DNA from 2 places in the Streptomyces sp. JK94 genome. Region 2 is predicted to be linked to the other one. Evidence: riboswitches for the same ligand, from Rfam matches in the RefSeq annotation. Region 2 holds a riboswitch; the other holds the start of a gene.
The links. Region 2 has a riboswitch for thiamine pyrophosphate ahead of thiO (glycine oxidase ThiO). Riboswitches for the same ligand answer to the same signal wherever they lie in the genome.
Positions count from the first base shown of each region.

Region 1: another riboswitch for thiamine pyrophosphate. It lies ahead of ACVV2G_RS19675 (thiamine ABC transporter substrate-binding protein); the one in region 2 lies ahead of thiO (glycine oxidase ThiO).

Region 1 covers NZ_JBSICH010000020.1:107,841-114,905, reverse strand. The annotation lists gene tsf (translation elongation factor Ts) at 1-140, shown strand, start outside; gene pyrH (UMP kinase) at 347-1,105, shown strand; gene frr (ribosome recycling factor) at 1,287-1,844, shown strand; gene ACVV2G_RS19685 (phosphatidate cytidylyltransferase) at 1,844-3,016, shown strand; gene rlmN (dual-specificity RNA methyltransferase RlmN) at 3,327-4,433, shown strand; TPP riboswitch at 4,488-4,594, shown strand; gene ACVV2G_RS19675 (thiamine ABC transporter substrate-binding protein) at 4,674-5,759, shown strand; gene ACVV2G_RS19670 (ABC transporter permease) at 5,816-7,065, shown strand, end outside.
Region 2 covers NZ_JBSICH010000001.1:463,197-470,261, reverse strand. The annotation lists gene metF (methylenetetrahydrofolate reductase [NAD(P)H]) at 1-239, opposite strand, end outside; gene thiE (thiamine phosphate synthase) at 395-1,054, opposite strand; gene ACVV2G_RS02225 (Rv2175c family DNA-binding protein) at 1,499-1,864, opposite strand; gene ACVV2G_RS02220 (NAD(P)/FAD-dependent oxidoreductase) at 1,951-3,165, opposite strand; gene ACVV2G_RS02215 (avidin-fold protein) at 3,255-3,605, opposite strand; TPP riboswitch at 3,658-3,769, shown strand; gene thiO (glycine oxidase ThiO) at 3,767-5,029, shown strand; gene thiS (sulfur carrier protein ThiS) at 5,026-5,226, shown strand; gene ACVV2G_RS02200 (thiazole synthase) at 5,229-6,026, shown strand; gene pknB (Stk1 family PASTA domain-containing Ser/Thr kinase) at 6,225-7,065, shown strand, end outside.

The DNA of each region.
Region 1 (7,065 bases), on a different contig from region 2:
GTCGCCTCAACGGCTTCTTCAAGGACGCCACCCTGCTCGGCCAGCCCTACGCCCTGGACAACAAGAAGTCCGTCCAGAAGGTGCTGGACGAGGCCGGTGTCGCCCTGAAGCGCTTCTCGCGCATCAAGGTCGGCATCTGAGTCCGTACCGCGACGGACGCTCGACCCCGGTAGGGTCGGCAGCAGCCGTCGGCGCCGTTCGCGCATGCCCTGGCGCACGCGCGCGTGGCGGCGGACGACAGCAGATCTGACGAGGAGGCCATTGCCGCGTACGGGATGCGAATCACGCCCCCACCGGCAGTGGCCTTCTTCGTGTGTGTGACCCACGTAAAAGAGGCGAGATCTCCATGACCACCAAGGCCGAGAAGAGCGACGACGGCAAAGTACGCGGCCGCTTCATGCTGAAGCTGTCCGGAGAGGCGTTCTCCGGCGGTGGTGGCCTGGGCGTCGACCCCGACGTGGTGCACGCCATCGCCCGTGAGATCGCGGCCGTCGTCCGGGACGGCGCGCAGATCGCGATCGTCATCGGCGGCGGCAACTTCTTCCGCGGCGCCGAGCTGCAGGTGCGTGGCATGGACCGCGCCCGTTCCGACTACATGGGCATGCTCGGCACCGTGATGAACTGCCTGGCCCTCCAGGACTTCCTGGAGAAGGAGGGCGTCGACTGCCGCGTGCAGACCGCCATCACCATGGGCCAGGTCGCCGAGCCCTACATCCCGCTGCGCGCCGTGCGCCACCTGGAGAAGGGCCGCGTGGTCATCTTCGGCGCTGGCATGGGCATGCCCTACTTCTCGACCGACACCACGGCCGCCCAGCGCGCCCTCGAGATCGACGCCGAGGCACTGCTCATGGGCAAGAACGGCGTGGACGGGGTCTACGACTCCGACCCGAAGACCAACCCGGACGCCGTGAAGTTCGACGCGCTCGGGTACGGCGAGGTCATCACCCGTGACCTGAAGGTCGCCGACGCGACGGCCGTCACGCTCTGCCGCGACAACAGCCTCCCGATCGTGGTCTTCGAGCTGCTGAAGGAGGGCAATATCGCCCGCGCCGTCAAGGGTGAGAAGATCGGCACGCTTGTGGGTGACCAAGGCAACCGGGACTGACCGGAGAAGCACCCCCTGTCCGCGGACGCCACCTGTCCGGGGGACGGACGGGACGGGACCGGGCCGGGGGATGGACAATGTCCCGCCGGTCGGGAACCGTGCAGGAAGAACGCGACGCAGCCGGCCGCCGCCCCGACAGGGAACCGCAGCCGGGCCTACTCAAGACACGCAGGAGCAAGTGGTGATCGAAGAGACCCTCCTCGAGGCCGAGGAGAAGATGGAGAAGGCCGTCGTGGTCGCCAAGGAGGACTTCGCCGCGATCCGCACCGGCCGTGCGCACCCGGCGATGTTCAACAAGATCGTGGCCGACTACTACGGCGCGCTGACGCCGATCAACCAGCTGGCCTCGTTCTCCGTGCCCGAGCCGCGCATGGCCGTGGTGACCCCCTTCGACAAGAGCGCCCTGCGCAACATCGAACAGGCGATCCGCGACTCCGACCTGGGCGTCAACCCCAGCAACGACGGCAACATCATCCGGGTGGTGTTCCCCGAGCTCACCGAGGAGCGCCGCCGCGACTACATCAAGGTCGCCAAGAGCAAGGGCGAGGACGCCAAGGTCTCGATCCGCTCCGTGCGCCGCAAGGCCAAGGACGCCATCGACAAGATGGTCAAGGACGGCGAGGTCGGCGAGGACGAGGGCCGTCGTGCCGAGAAGGAGCTCGACGACACCACCGCCAAGTACGTCGCCCAGGTGGACGAGCTCCTGAAGCACAAGGAAGCGGAGCTGCTCGAGGTCTGATGAACGACTCTTCCTGGGGAGCGCCGCCACAAGCCGGGTACTGGGGGCCGTCCGACCAGGGACCTGTCCAGGGCGCTGCCCCGGCGGGTCCCGCGTACGATGCGCACCACGCGCAGCAGACTCGCCCCATGCCCATCGTGCCCGACGTACCCGAACACGGCGGAGACCAGGATGACGACCGGGGGGCCGCTCGGCTGAGCGGTCCCCTGTTCCGGGACGAGCCGTTCCGCGACGAGCCGTATCGCGGCAGCACCCACCGCGACGAGAACCCGTCGGCGCAGCCGTACGGGGCGGTGCCGCAGAATCCGGAGCCCATGCCCGACGCCCCCCAGCCGGCGCAGCCTCAGCCGCAGAAGAAGACCGCGGGGCGTGACCTGGGTGCCGCCATAGGGGTTGGTGTCGGGCTCGGCGTGGTCATCATCGCGTCGCTGTTCGTCGTCAAGGCCGTCTTCGTCGGCGTGGTCGCGGTCGCCGTCGTGGTGGGCCTGTGGGAGCTGACCAAGCGGCTGGAGGAGCGCAAGGGCATCAAGGCGCCCCTCGTGCCGCTGGCGATCGGCGGCGCGGCGATGGTGGTCGCCGGGTATGTACGGGGTTCCGAGGGTGCGTGGGTCGCCATGGCTCTCACGGCGCTCGCGGTGCTGATGTGGCGGATGACCGAGCCGCCGGAGGGATATCTCAGGGACGTCACGGCGGGCCTGTTCGCGGCGTTCTACGTGCCGTTCCTGGCCACCTTCGTCGCGATGATGCTGATGGCGGACGACGGCGCGTGGCGTGTCCTGGTCTTCCTGCTGCTGACGGTCGTCAGCGACACCGGCGCCTACGCGGTCGGCTGGCGGTTCGGCCGGACCAAGCTCGCCCCGCGCATCAGCCCCGGCAAGACCCGCGAGGGCCTGCTGGGGGCGGTGGCGTTCGCGATGGTGGCGGGCGCGCTGTGCATGCAGTTCCTGATCGACGGCGGCGCCTGGTGGCAGGGCCTGCTGCTCGGCCTCGCGGTCGCCGTCAGCGCCACGCTGGGCGACCTCGGCGAGTCCATGATCAAGCGGGACCTCGGCATCAAGGACATGGGCACGCTGCTTCCGGGCCACGGCGGCATCATGGACCGCCTGGACTCGCTGCTGCCGACGGCGCCGGTGGTGTGGCTGCTGCTGGTGATCTTCGTCGGGTCCGGCTGACGGACCGCTCGTCTTTCCGGCGGCCGGTGCCCGCCGTCCCCCGGGACGGCGGGCACCGGCCGTCTCCGGGGGCAGGGGGAACCATGTTCGGGGTACGGCGGAACAGGACGCGCACGTGCGACTGGTGCGGAGCGCCGGTGACCCGGCCGCGGCGCTGGAGAAGACGCCAGTACTGCGCCCCCGCACACCGCCGCAGGAGCCGGCTCGTCCGGGCCGTCCTGAACCTCCTGGACGGCATCACGCCGTGAGACGCGTCCCGCTCCCGTCGGCGTGAAACGCCCCGGAGACGATCTGCGACACTGGTTGAGTCATGCCTAAGCCCGGAGAACTCACATTCGTCGCCCCGCGCGGAGTCAAGAAGCCGCCGCGGCACCTCGCCGACCTCACGCCCGCCGAGCGGAAGGAGGCCGTCGCCGCGATCGGCGAGAAGCCGTTCCGTGCCAAGCAGCTCTCGCAGCACTACTTCGCGCGGTACGCGCACGCCCCCGAGCAGTGGACGGACATCCCGGCCGGTTCGCGCCGCGGGCTCCAGGAGGCGCTGCTGCCCGAGCTGATGTCGGTCGTCCGGCATCTGTCGACCGACCAGGGCACCACGCGCAAGACGCTGTGGAAGCTGTTCGACGGGACGCTCGTCGAGTCGGTCCTCATGCGCTACCCGGACCGGGTGACCATGTGCATCAGCTCCCAGGCGGGCTGCGGCATGAACTGCCCGTTCTGCGCCACGGGGCAGGCGGGCCTGGACCGGAACCTGTCCACCGCCGAGATCGTGCACCAGATCGTGGACGGGATGCGGGCGCTCAGGGACGGGGAGGTCCCCGGGGGACCGGCCCGGCTCAGCAACATCGTGTTCATGGGCATGGGCGAGCCCCTCGCCAACTACAACCGCGTCGTCGGCTCCATCCGCCGGCTCACCGATCCCGAGCCCGACGGACTGGGCCTGTCCCAGCGCGGCATCACCGTCTCCACGGTCGGCCTCGTCCCGGCGATCCACCGTTTCGCCGACGAGGGCTTCAAGTGCCGTCTCGCCGTCTCCCTGCACGCGCCGGACGACGAGCTGCGCGACACCCTCGTCCCGGTCAACACGCGGTGGAAGGTGCGCGAGGTGCTGGACGCCGGGTTCGCGTACGCGGAGCGGTCGGGGCGCCGGCTGTCGATCGAGTACGCGCTGATCCGGGACATCAACGACCAGGCCTGGCGCGGTGACCGGCTCGGGCGGCTGCTCAAGGGCAGGCCCGTGCACGTCAACCTCATCCCGCTCAACCCCACGCCCGGCTCGAAGTGGACCGCCTCGCGGCCCGAGGACGAGAAGGCGTTCGTGGAGGCGATCGCGGCGCACGGTGTGCCGGTGACGATCCGGGACACCCGTGGCCAGGAGATCGACGGGGCGTGTGGTCAGCTCGCCGCCGGCGAGCGGTAACCTGACCGGCGTCGTACACCGTCGTACGGCGACTTCACACGGAAGTACATCTTCATATTCCGACAGGGGAGCGCCACAGCGCTGAGAGTGCGGCACCGGGCCGCAGACCCTCCGAACCTGGCCCAGGTCATTCTGGGTAGGGAGATCGGTCACCACTCGAGCTGTTGCGCCCTGCCCGGGACCCTCGCCAGGGGTTCCGGGCGGGGCCGCGTCTTCTCCTGGTCACCCAGGAGGAATGCAATGAGCATCACCAGGAAGGCCACCGCCCTGGCCCTCGGACTCGGCCTGGCCGGCGGCCTGACCGCGTGCGGATCGTCCGACGGCGACGCAGGGGGTTCCGGCGACTCCAGAACCGTCACCCTCGTCAGCCACGACTCGTGGGCCGCGTCCGAGGAGGTCGTCGCCGCCTTCGAGAAGAGTTCCGGCTACCAGGTCAGGGTGCTGAAGGACGGCGACGCCGGGCAGGCCGTCAACAAGGCCGTGCTCACCAAGGACAACCCCCAGGGCGACGTCCTCTTCGGTGTCGACAACACCCTGCTCTCCCGCGCGCTCGACAACGGGATCTTCCAGCCCTACGAGGCGAAGGGCTCCGACCTGGTCCTCCCCGAGTACCGGGCCGACCAGGACGAGCACCGGGTCACCCCCGTCGACACCGGTGACGTCTGCGTGAACTACGACAAGGCGTACTTCAGCGAGCGCGGGCTGACCCCGCCGGACTCCTTCGACGACCTGACCGAGCCCGCGTACAGGAACCTCCTCGTCACCGAGAACGCGGGCAGTTCTTCGCCCGGCCTCGGCTTCCTGCTCGGCACCGCCGCGAGGTACGGCGACGACGGCTGGCAGGACTACTGGAAGAAGCTGGAGGCGAACGGCGTCAAGGTCGTCGACAGCTGGGAGCAGGCGTACAACGAGGAGTTCTCCGGCTCGTCCGGCGGCAGGAAGGCCAAGGGCGACCGTCCGCTCGTCGTCTCCTACGCCTCGTCCCCGCCCGCCGAGGTGATCTACGCCGACCCGCAGCCGGCCACCGCGCCGACGGGCGTGGCCCGGGGCACCTGCTTCCGCCAGGTCGAGTACGCCGGTCTGCTGAGCAACGCCGGGAACCCGGAGGGCGGCAAGGCGCTCCTGGACTTCCTCATCAGCAAGCGGTTCCAGGACGACATGCCGCTGAACATGTTCGTCTACCCGGTGCGCGAGGGCGCGCGGATCCCCGAGGCGTTCCGGAAGTTCGGTCCGCAGGCCGAGGACCCCGAGACCATGGACGCGGCGAAGATCGCCGCCCACCGCGACCAGTGGGTCAAGTCGTGGACCTCGCTCGTACTGAAGTGAGCGAGGCGGCCGGCAGGGCGAGGGCGTCGCGCGGGGGCGCGGCGCGACTCGCCCTGATGACCGTGCCCGTCGCGTTCTTCGCGCTCTTCTTCGCCTACCCCGTCGCCGCGATCGTCGCGCGCGGGCTGGAGATCGACGGGTCCTGGCGGTTCGGGCGGCTCGTGGACGTGCTCGCGCAGCCCGACGTGCGGCACGTGCTGTGGTTCACCACCTGGCAGGCACTGGCCTCCACCGCGCTCACCCTGCTGATCGCCCTGCCCGGCGCGTACGTCTTCGCCCGCCTCGACTTCCCCGGCAAGCAGTTCCTGCGGGCCGTGGTGACCGTGCCCTTCGTGCTGCCGACGGTCGTCGTCGGCACGGCGTTCCTGGCGCTGGTCGGCCGGGGCGGGCTGCTCGACGAGCTGTGGGGCCTGCGGCTGGACACCACCGTGTGGGCGATCCTGCTCGCGCACGTCTTCTTCAACTACGCGGTCGTCGTACGCACCGTCGGCGGTCTGTGGTCGCAGCTCGACCCGCGGCAGGAGGAGGCGGCACGGATGCTCGGCGCGTCCCGCCTCACCGCCTGGCGGACGGTCGCGCTGCCGGCGCTCGCGCCCGCCGTGGCCGCCGCCGCGCTGATGGTGTTCCTGTTCACCTTCACCTCCTTCGGCGTCGTCCAGATCCTCGGCGGGCCCACCTTCTCCACCCTGGAGGTGGAGATCTACCGGCAGACCTCGCAGCTCTTCGACCTGTCCACGGCCGCCGTACTGACGATCATCCAGTTCGCGGCGGTCGCCGCCGTCCTCGCCGTGCACGCCTGGACGGTACGGCGGCGGGAGACGGCCCTGCGGCTGGTGGACGCCGCCGCGACCGCGCGCAGGCCGCGCGGGGCCGGGCAGTGGGCGCTGCTGGCCGGGGTGCTGGTCACCGTCGCCGGGCTCGTCCTGCTGCCGCTCGCCGTACTGGTGCGGCGCTCGCTGGGCGCGCCCGGCTTCGGCTACTACCGGGCACTGACCCGCGAGGACGGCGGTACCTTCCTCGTCCCGCCCATCGAGGCGGTCGGCAACTCCCTGCAGTACGCCGTCGCCGCCACCGCCGTCGCCGTGGTGATCGGCGCGCTGGCCGCGGCCGCGCTCACCCGGCGCGACGCGGGCCGTTTCGTGCGCGGTTTCGACGCGCTGCTGATGCTGCCGCTCGGGGTGTCCGCCGTGACGGTCGGCTTCGGCTTCCTGATCGCGCTGGACGAACCCCCGCTGGACCTCAGGTCGTCCTGGATCCTGGTGCCGCTCGCGCAGGCGCTGGTCGGCGTCCCCTTCGTCGTACGCAC
Region 2 (7,065 bases):
ACGATCTGCTCGGTCTCCTTGACCGTGCCGGCCCGCGTGGAACCGCCGGCACCGTAGGTCACGGAGACGAAGTCCGGGGCGACCGCCTCCACCCGCCGCAGCGCGCTCCACAGGTTCTTCTCGCCCTTGGGCGTTTTCGGCGCCGAGAACTCGAACGAGTACGTCGTCTTGCCGGTGGCCAGGATGTCGCGCACGGTGCGTGCGCGGTCCGTCCTGGTGGATGCGGTTCCGAGGGCCATACGGGCAGGTTAGCCAGGGGGCGGCGGTCACCCCACCGGATGCGGGATATTTGTCTGCTTTGTCGAGTTGTTGTCCATCCTTTGGACACATGCCCGAGGCATTCCCCGCAACGGCCCCGCAACGGCCCCGGACCGGGTCCGGGGCCGTTGCGGGCCTACGCCTGCCGCAGGCGCCCGGCGAACTCGGCCGCCGCCGCGCCCGGGTCGTCGGCGGCGGTGATCGCGCGGACCACGACGACTCGCCGGGCGCCGGCCTCCAGGACCTCGTCGAGGTTGCCGAGATCGATGCCGCCGATGGCGAACCAGGGGCGTTCGGTGCCGAGGGACGCCGTGTGCCGGACCAGGCCGAGGCCGGGTGCGTGGCGACCGGGCTTGGTCGGGGTCGGCCAGCAGGGGCCGGTGCAGAAGTAGTCCACGCCGTCCTGGACGGCGGCGGCAGCGGCCTCGGACCCGGCGTGCGTGGAGCGGCCGACGAGGACGTCGTCGCCCAGGATGGCGCGGGCCGCGGGCACCGGGAGGTCGCCCTGTCCGAGGTGCAGCACGTCGGCGCGGGCGGCGTGGGCCACGTCGGCCCGGTCGTTGACCGCGAGGAGCTTGCCGTGGCGGGCGCAGGCGTCGGCGAAGACCTGGAGGTGCTCCAGTTCCTCGGCCGCCTCCATGCCCTTGTCGCGCAGCTGCACGATGTCGACGCCGCCGGCCAGCACCGCGTCCAGGAACTCGGGCAGGTCGCCCTGGTCGCGGCGGGCGTCCGTGCACAGGTAGAGCCGCGCGTCGGCGAGCCGGGTGCGGGCGGTGGCGGCGGTGGTCTCGGGCATGCGGGTTCCCTCAGGTCGGTGGCGTGGGCCGTGGTGAGCAGACGGCCTCGGCTTGCGGACCGCACGGCCACCGCGGCCCGCGGTGGGCGCCCGGCCCCGGAGTGCGGACCGTGGCGCTCCACGGCCCGCGGGTGCGGGACGGCGAGCGGAGCGCGGCCCCGGCGTACGGGCTGCGGGCACGCCGCACCCGGCAGGGCGTGGTGGACGGGGGGGCGGTCCCGGCGGCCGGGCGGCGCGCCGTCGGCGCCGGCGACCGTGCGCGCCGCGGACCGCGGACCTGGCGAGTGGCCGGCTCGTACCGCCGCCCGCGTGCAGGGGCGGCGGCAACGGACCGTGGCGCACCCGGGTGGCGTGCGGCGGCGGGGCCGCGGTCCGGGCGGACGGGCCGTGTGTCCCCCTGTGCGGGGGACCGCGCGCGGTTCGTGCGCCGGGCGTGGTGTCAGGTCAGACGGCGAGCGCCTGGGCGCGGCGCTTCACCTCCGTGCCGCGATTCTCGCTCAGCGCCTGCGCGGGGGTGCCGGGCAGCGACGGGTCCGGCGTGAAGAGCCACTCCAGCATCTCCTCGGGCGTGAAGCCGTCGTCCCGCAGCAGCGTCAGGGTCCCGAACAGGCCCTTGACCACCTTGTCCTCGTCGATGAAGGCCGCCGGGATGTGCAGCGCCCGGTTCTCGCCGCGGCGTACGGCGATGAGCTGGCCCTCCTTGATCAGCTGGCGCACGCGGGTCACCTCGACGCCGAGCATCTCGGCGATGTCGGGGACGGTGAGCCAGGCAGGCACGAGAGCATCGATCTTTGCGTCAATCTCGGTCACGCCTCCAGCCTGCCATCTTGCACCGACAGTCGGAAGCCGGACCCGTCCGGCACGGGGCCGCGGCGGGGCGGGAGGACGCGGAGGGACTACGCCGTCGCCGCTTTCAGGGGCCTCGCCGGGTCCGCGAGCAGCCGCGGGTTCATCGTGGCGCCCGCCTGGATCAGGCGTCTGCCCTGCGCCAGGTCCCGGGGGCGGCCCACCGCCAGCAGGGCGACCAGACGGTCCTCGCGCAGCCAGCAGACCGTCCAGGCGGGCCCCGAGGGGTCACCGCGCCACAGGGTGGTGTCGGAGGCCGTGTGGTGACCGGCGTACTGGACGAAGCGGCCGAACTGCTCGGACCAGAAGTACGGCACCGGATCGTAGGCCCCGGGAGCCTCGTCGGCGCGGGCTCCGACGATGTCGGCGGCGACCGTGCGCGGGCCCTGGAGGGCGTTGTCCCAGTGGTGCACCATCAGCCGCTGCCCGTAGCGGCCGGAGGGGAAGGACGCGCAGTCGCCGACCGCGTGGACGCCGGGCACGGAGGTGCGCAGGCGGTCGTCGGCCAGGACGTCGCCGTGCGCGCCGAGGTCGATCCCCGAGCCGGCGAGCCACGCGGTGGCCGGCCGGGCCCCGATGCCGACGACGACCGCGCCGGCGGGCAGCCGCGAACCGTCGTCGAGGACCACGTGGCCGGGCCCTCCCGGTGCGGCGGGCTCGACGCGCTCCACGCGTGCGTGCGTGCGCAGTACCGCGCCCGCGTCGGCGTACCAGGCGCTCATCGGCGCGGCCACCTCGGCGGGCAGCGCGCCGGCGAGGGGCCGGCCGGCGGCCTCCACGACGGTCACCGCGCAGCCCGCCTCGAGCGCGGCGGTGGTGAACTCCGCGCCGATCCAGCCGGCGCCGACGACCACGATGTCGTGCTGCCGGGCGAGCACCGGGCGCAGCCGTCTGGCGTCGTCCAGGGTGCGCAGCAGGTGCACGCCCGGTACGCCCTCGGTGCCGGGGAGCCGGATCGGCTCGGCGCCGGTCGCGAGGACCAGGGCGTCGTACGGCACGGGTCCCGCGGAGGTGTCGAGGGCGTGTGCGCCGGGACGCACGCCCAGGGCTTCGCAGCCCAGGCGCAGGGTGATGCCGAGCGCCTCGAAGTCGACGTCGAAGGCGGAGCCCTCGGCGGTGCCGAGCAGGACGGCCTTGGAGAGCGGGGGGCGGTCGTACGGCTGGTGCGGTTCCGCGCCGATCAGTGTCACGGTGCCGGTGAAGCCCTGCTCCCGCAGGGCGACCGCGGTCTGCACGCCCGCCATGCCCGCGCCCACGACGACCACGCGGCGCGCCGTGTCCGCCGCGCGTGGCCGGGTCTGCTCCTGCGTCTGCTCGCTCACCTGATCACCTTAGACAGCTGACGGCCCGTCAGTCAGTGCCCGTGCGCAGTGACCTGCTCCACAACGCTCGTCCCGCTGCCCCGCTGCGACTCCCACTCCCAGGTCTCGTCCAGGCGCACCCGCCCGTCCGGCAGGTCGACGACGGTCGACACGCAGTGCCCCGAGGACGTGCTGCCGTCCGTTTTGAGCTGCACGTACCGAAAGTCGAGCCGGTCTCCCTCCCGGGTGCCCACCAGACGGCCGCGGACCACGTCACCGCCCTCGTACTCGGCCCACACGGCGCCGTCCCGCTCGTGGTAGGCGAACCGGGTGCGCGTACCCACCTGGCCGGGCGCCTGGTCGGCGACAGGCGAGAGGACGAGACCGTCGAGTGAACGCGCCACGGTGGGAGGCTCCCTTACGAGTGCGATGCGCTGCGGGCTAGGGTGGCCAACGTAAAGCACTCGCGGGAGCCCGGACGCACCGGGCTGAGAGGGAGGCTGGCGGCCTCCGACCGTACGAACCTGATCCGGGTCATGCCGGCGAAGGGAGGGGCTGGACGCCCATGTCGTCACCATCGACTCCTGACACCGCTGCCGCATCGGCCGCACCCACCACGTCGGCGGCCTCCGCCGCATCCACCGCACCCGGCTCGCCGGCGGCGTCGCGCACGCCGGACGTCCTGGTCGTGGGCGGTGGGGTCATCGGCCTGGTCACGGCGTGGCGGGCCGCGCAGCGCGGGCTCGTCACGGCGCTCGTGGACCCCGAGCCGGGCGGTGGGGCCGCCCAGGTGGCGGCCGGCATGCTGGCCGCCGTCACGGAGCTGCACTACGGGGAGCAGACGCTGCTCGCCCTGAACCTCGCCTCGGCGAGCCGTTATCCGGATTTCGCGGCCGAGCTGGCCGACTGCACGGGCCACGACCTCGGTTACCGCCGATGCGGCACCCTCGCCGTGGCACTGGACGCCGACGACCGCGCCCACCTCAGGGACCTGCACGCGCTCCAGCAGCGCTCGGGGCTGGAGTCCGAGTGGCTGTCGGGGCGCGAGTGCCGCCGTCTGGAGCCGATGCTCGCGCCGGGCGTGCGCGGGGGGCTCCGGGTGGACGGCGACCATCAGGTCGACCCCCGGCGCCTCGCCGGCGCGCTCGTGGCCGCCTGCGCACGCGCGGGCGTGGTGTTCCACCGGGTGTGGGCCGAGCGGCTCACCGTCGGGCGCGGTGGGCGGGCCACGGGGGTGGTCGCGGCCGACGGCACGGCGTGGCAGGCCGGGCAGGTGGTACTGGCCGGGGGCAGCCTGAGTGGACGGCTCGCGGGAGTGCCGGACGACGTGCTGCCGCCGGTGCGGCCCGTGAAGGGGCAGGTGCTGCGGCTGGCGATGCCGGTGGCGCACGGGCCCCTGCTGAACCGGACCGTGCGGGCCGTGGTGCGCGGCAACCCGCTCTACCTGGTGCCGCGGGAGAGCGGCGAGCTGGTCGTCGGCGCCACCAGCGAGGAGCTGGGCTGGGACACGACGGTGACCGCGGGCGGCGTCTACGAGCTGCTGCGCGACGCCCACGAGCTGGTCCCCGGCATCACCGAGCTGCCCCTGACGGAGACCCGGGCGGGACTGCGGCCGGGCTCCCCGGACAACGCCCCGCTGCTCGGCCCGACCGAGCTGGAGGGGTTGCTGCTGGCCACCGGGCACTACCGCAACGGCGTGCTGCTCACCCCGGTGACCGGCGACGCCATGGCGCACGTCCTGACCACCGGAGAGCTTCCGGCCGAGGCCCGCCCCTTCACCCCGCGGCGTTTCAGCGCCGCCCCCGCACACTCGGAGCAGCCCGCATGAACGTCCGCGTCAACGGTGAGCCGCGCGAGGTGGCTCCCGGAACCGCCCTGGACACCCTGGTGGGCGCGCTCACCGCGGCGCCGTCCGGGGTCGCCGCCGCCCTGAACGAAACCGTCGTCCCGCGCGCGCGGTGGTCCGCCACCGTGCTGGCCGACGGCGACCGCGTCGAGGTCCTCACCGCTGTCCAAGGAGGCTGACCATGGCCGACGACCCCTTCCTCCTCGGCGGAACGTCGTACGCGTCCCGCCTGATCATGGGCACGGGCGGGGCGCCCAGCCTCGACGTGCTGGAGCGCGCGCTCGTGGCCTCCGGGACGGAGCTGACGACCGTCGCGATGCGGCGGGTGAACGCCTCGGTGCACGGGTCCGTGCTGTCGGTGCTGGAGAAGCTCGGCATCCGGGTGCTGCCCAACACGGCGGGCTGCTTCACCGCCGGGGAGGCCGTCCTCACCGCCCGTCTGGCGCGCGAGGCGCTCGGCACGGACCTGGTCAAGCTGGAGGTCATCGCCGACGAGCGCACCCTGCTGCCGGACCCGATCGAGCTGCTGGACGCGGCGGAGACGCTGGTCGACGACGGGTTCACGGTACTGCCGTACACCAACGACGACCCGGTCCTCGCGCGGAAGCTGGAGGACGTCGGCTGCGCCGCGATCATGCCGCTCGGCTCGCCGATCGGGTCCGGGCTCGGCATCCGCAACCCGCACAACTTCGAGCTGATCGTGGAGCACGCGCGCGTGCCCGTGATCCTGGACGCGGGGGCCGGTACGGCGTCGGACGTGGCGCTGGCGATGGAGCTGGGGTGCGCGGGGGTGATGCTGGCGTCGGCGGTGACGCGGGCGCAGGAGCCGGTGCTGATGGCCGCCGCGATGCGCTCCGCGGTGGAGGCGGGGCGGCTGGCCCGGCTGGCGGGGCGGATTCCGCGGCGGCACTTCGCGTCGGCGTCCTCACCCGCGGAGGGCCTGGCGGCACTCGACCCGGAGCGGCCCGCTTTCCGGTGACCCCGCGCGCGCCCCGCTCCCCGGTGACCCCGCGCCGCCCCACCCCCCGGTGACCCGCGAGCCGTCCCGCTGCTCCGCGCACGGGGTCGCGCGGCGGACGGCCGCCGCGCGTGGGAAGCGTCACAGGTGCGCTGCAGTACCGCCCCCGTTCGCGGACGACGACGCGGGGTGTCCGTGGTGGCTCGTACACTCACCTGCGTGGACACGACCCTTCAGGACCCCCTCGTCGGGCAGGTGCTCGACGGCCGGTACCGCGTCGAGGCGCGGATCGCGGTCGGCGGGATGGCCACGGTCTACCGGGCCGTGGACACCCGCCTGGACCGCGTGCTCGCGCTGAAGGTGATGCACCCGGCGCTCGCGACCGACGCCACCTTCGTGGAGCGGTTCATCCGCGAGGCGAAGTCGGTGGCCCGGCTCGACCACCCCAACGTCGTGCAGGTCTTCGACCAGGGGGCCGAGGGGGCGTACGTCTACCTGGCGATGGAGTACATCGCCGGCTGCACCCTGCGCGACGTGCTGCGCGAGCGCGGGGCGCTCCGGCCGCGGGCCGCGCTGGACATCCTGGAGCCGGTGCTGGCCGCGCTCGGCGCCGCGCACCGGGCCGGGTTCGTGCACCGGGACATGAAGCCGGAGAACGTCCTGATAGGGGACGACGGCCGGGTCAAGGTGGCCGACTTCGGACTGGTCCGGGCCGTGGACACCGTCACCAGCACCACCGGTTCCGTCCTCGGAACCGTATCCTACCTGGCGCCCGAGCAGATCGAGCACGGCACGGCCGATCCCCGGGTCGACGTGTACGCGTGCGGTGTCGTGCTGTACGAGATGCTGACCGGCGGCAAGCCGCACGAGGGCGACTCCCCGGCCCAGGTGCTCTACAAGCACCTCCACGAGGACGTGCCGCCGCCGTCGGCCGCCGTGCCGGAGATGGCGTACGAGCTGGACGAGCTGGTCGCCTCGGCGACCGCGCGCAACCCCGGGATCCGTCCGCACGACGCCGTGGCGCTGCTCGCCCTGGCCCGCCGGGCGCGGGGGACGCTGA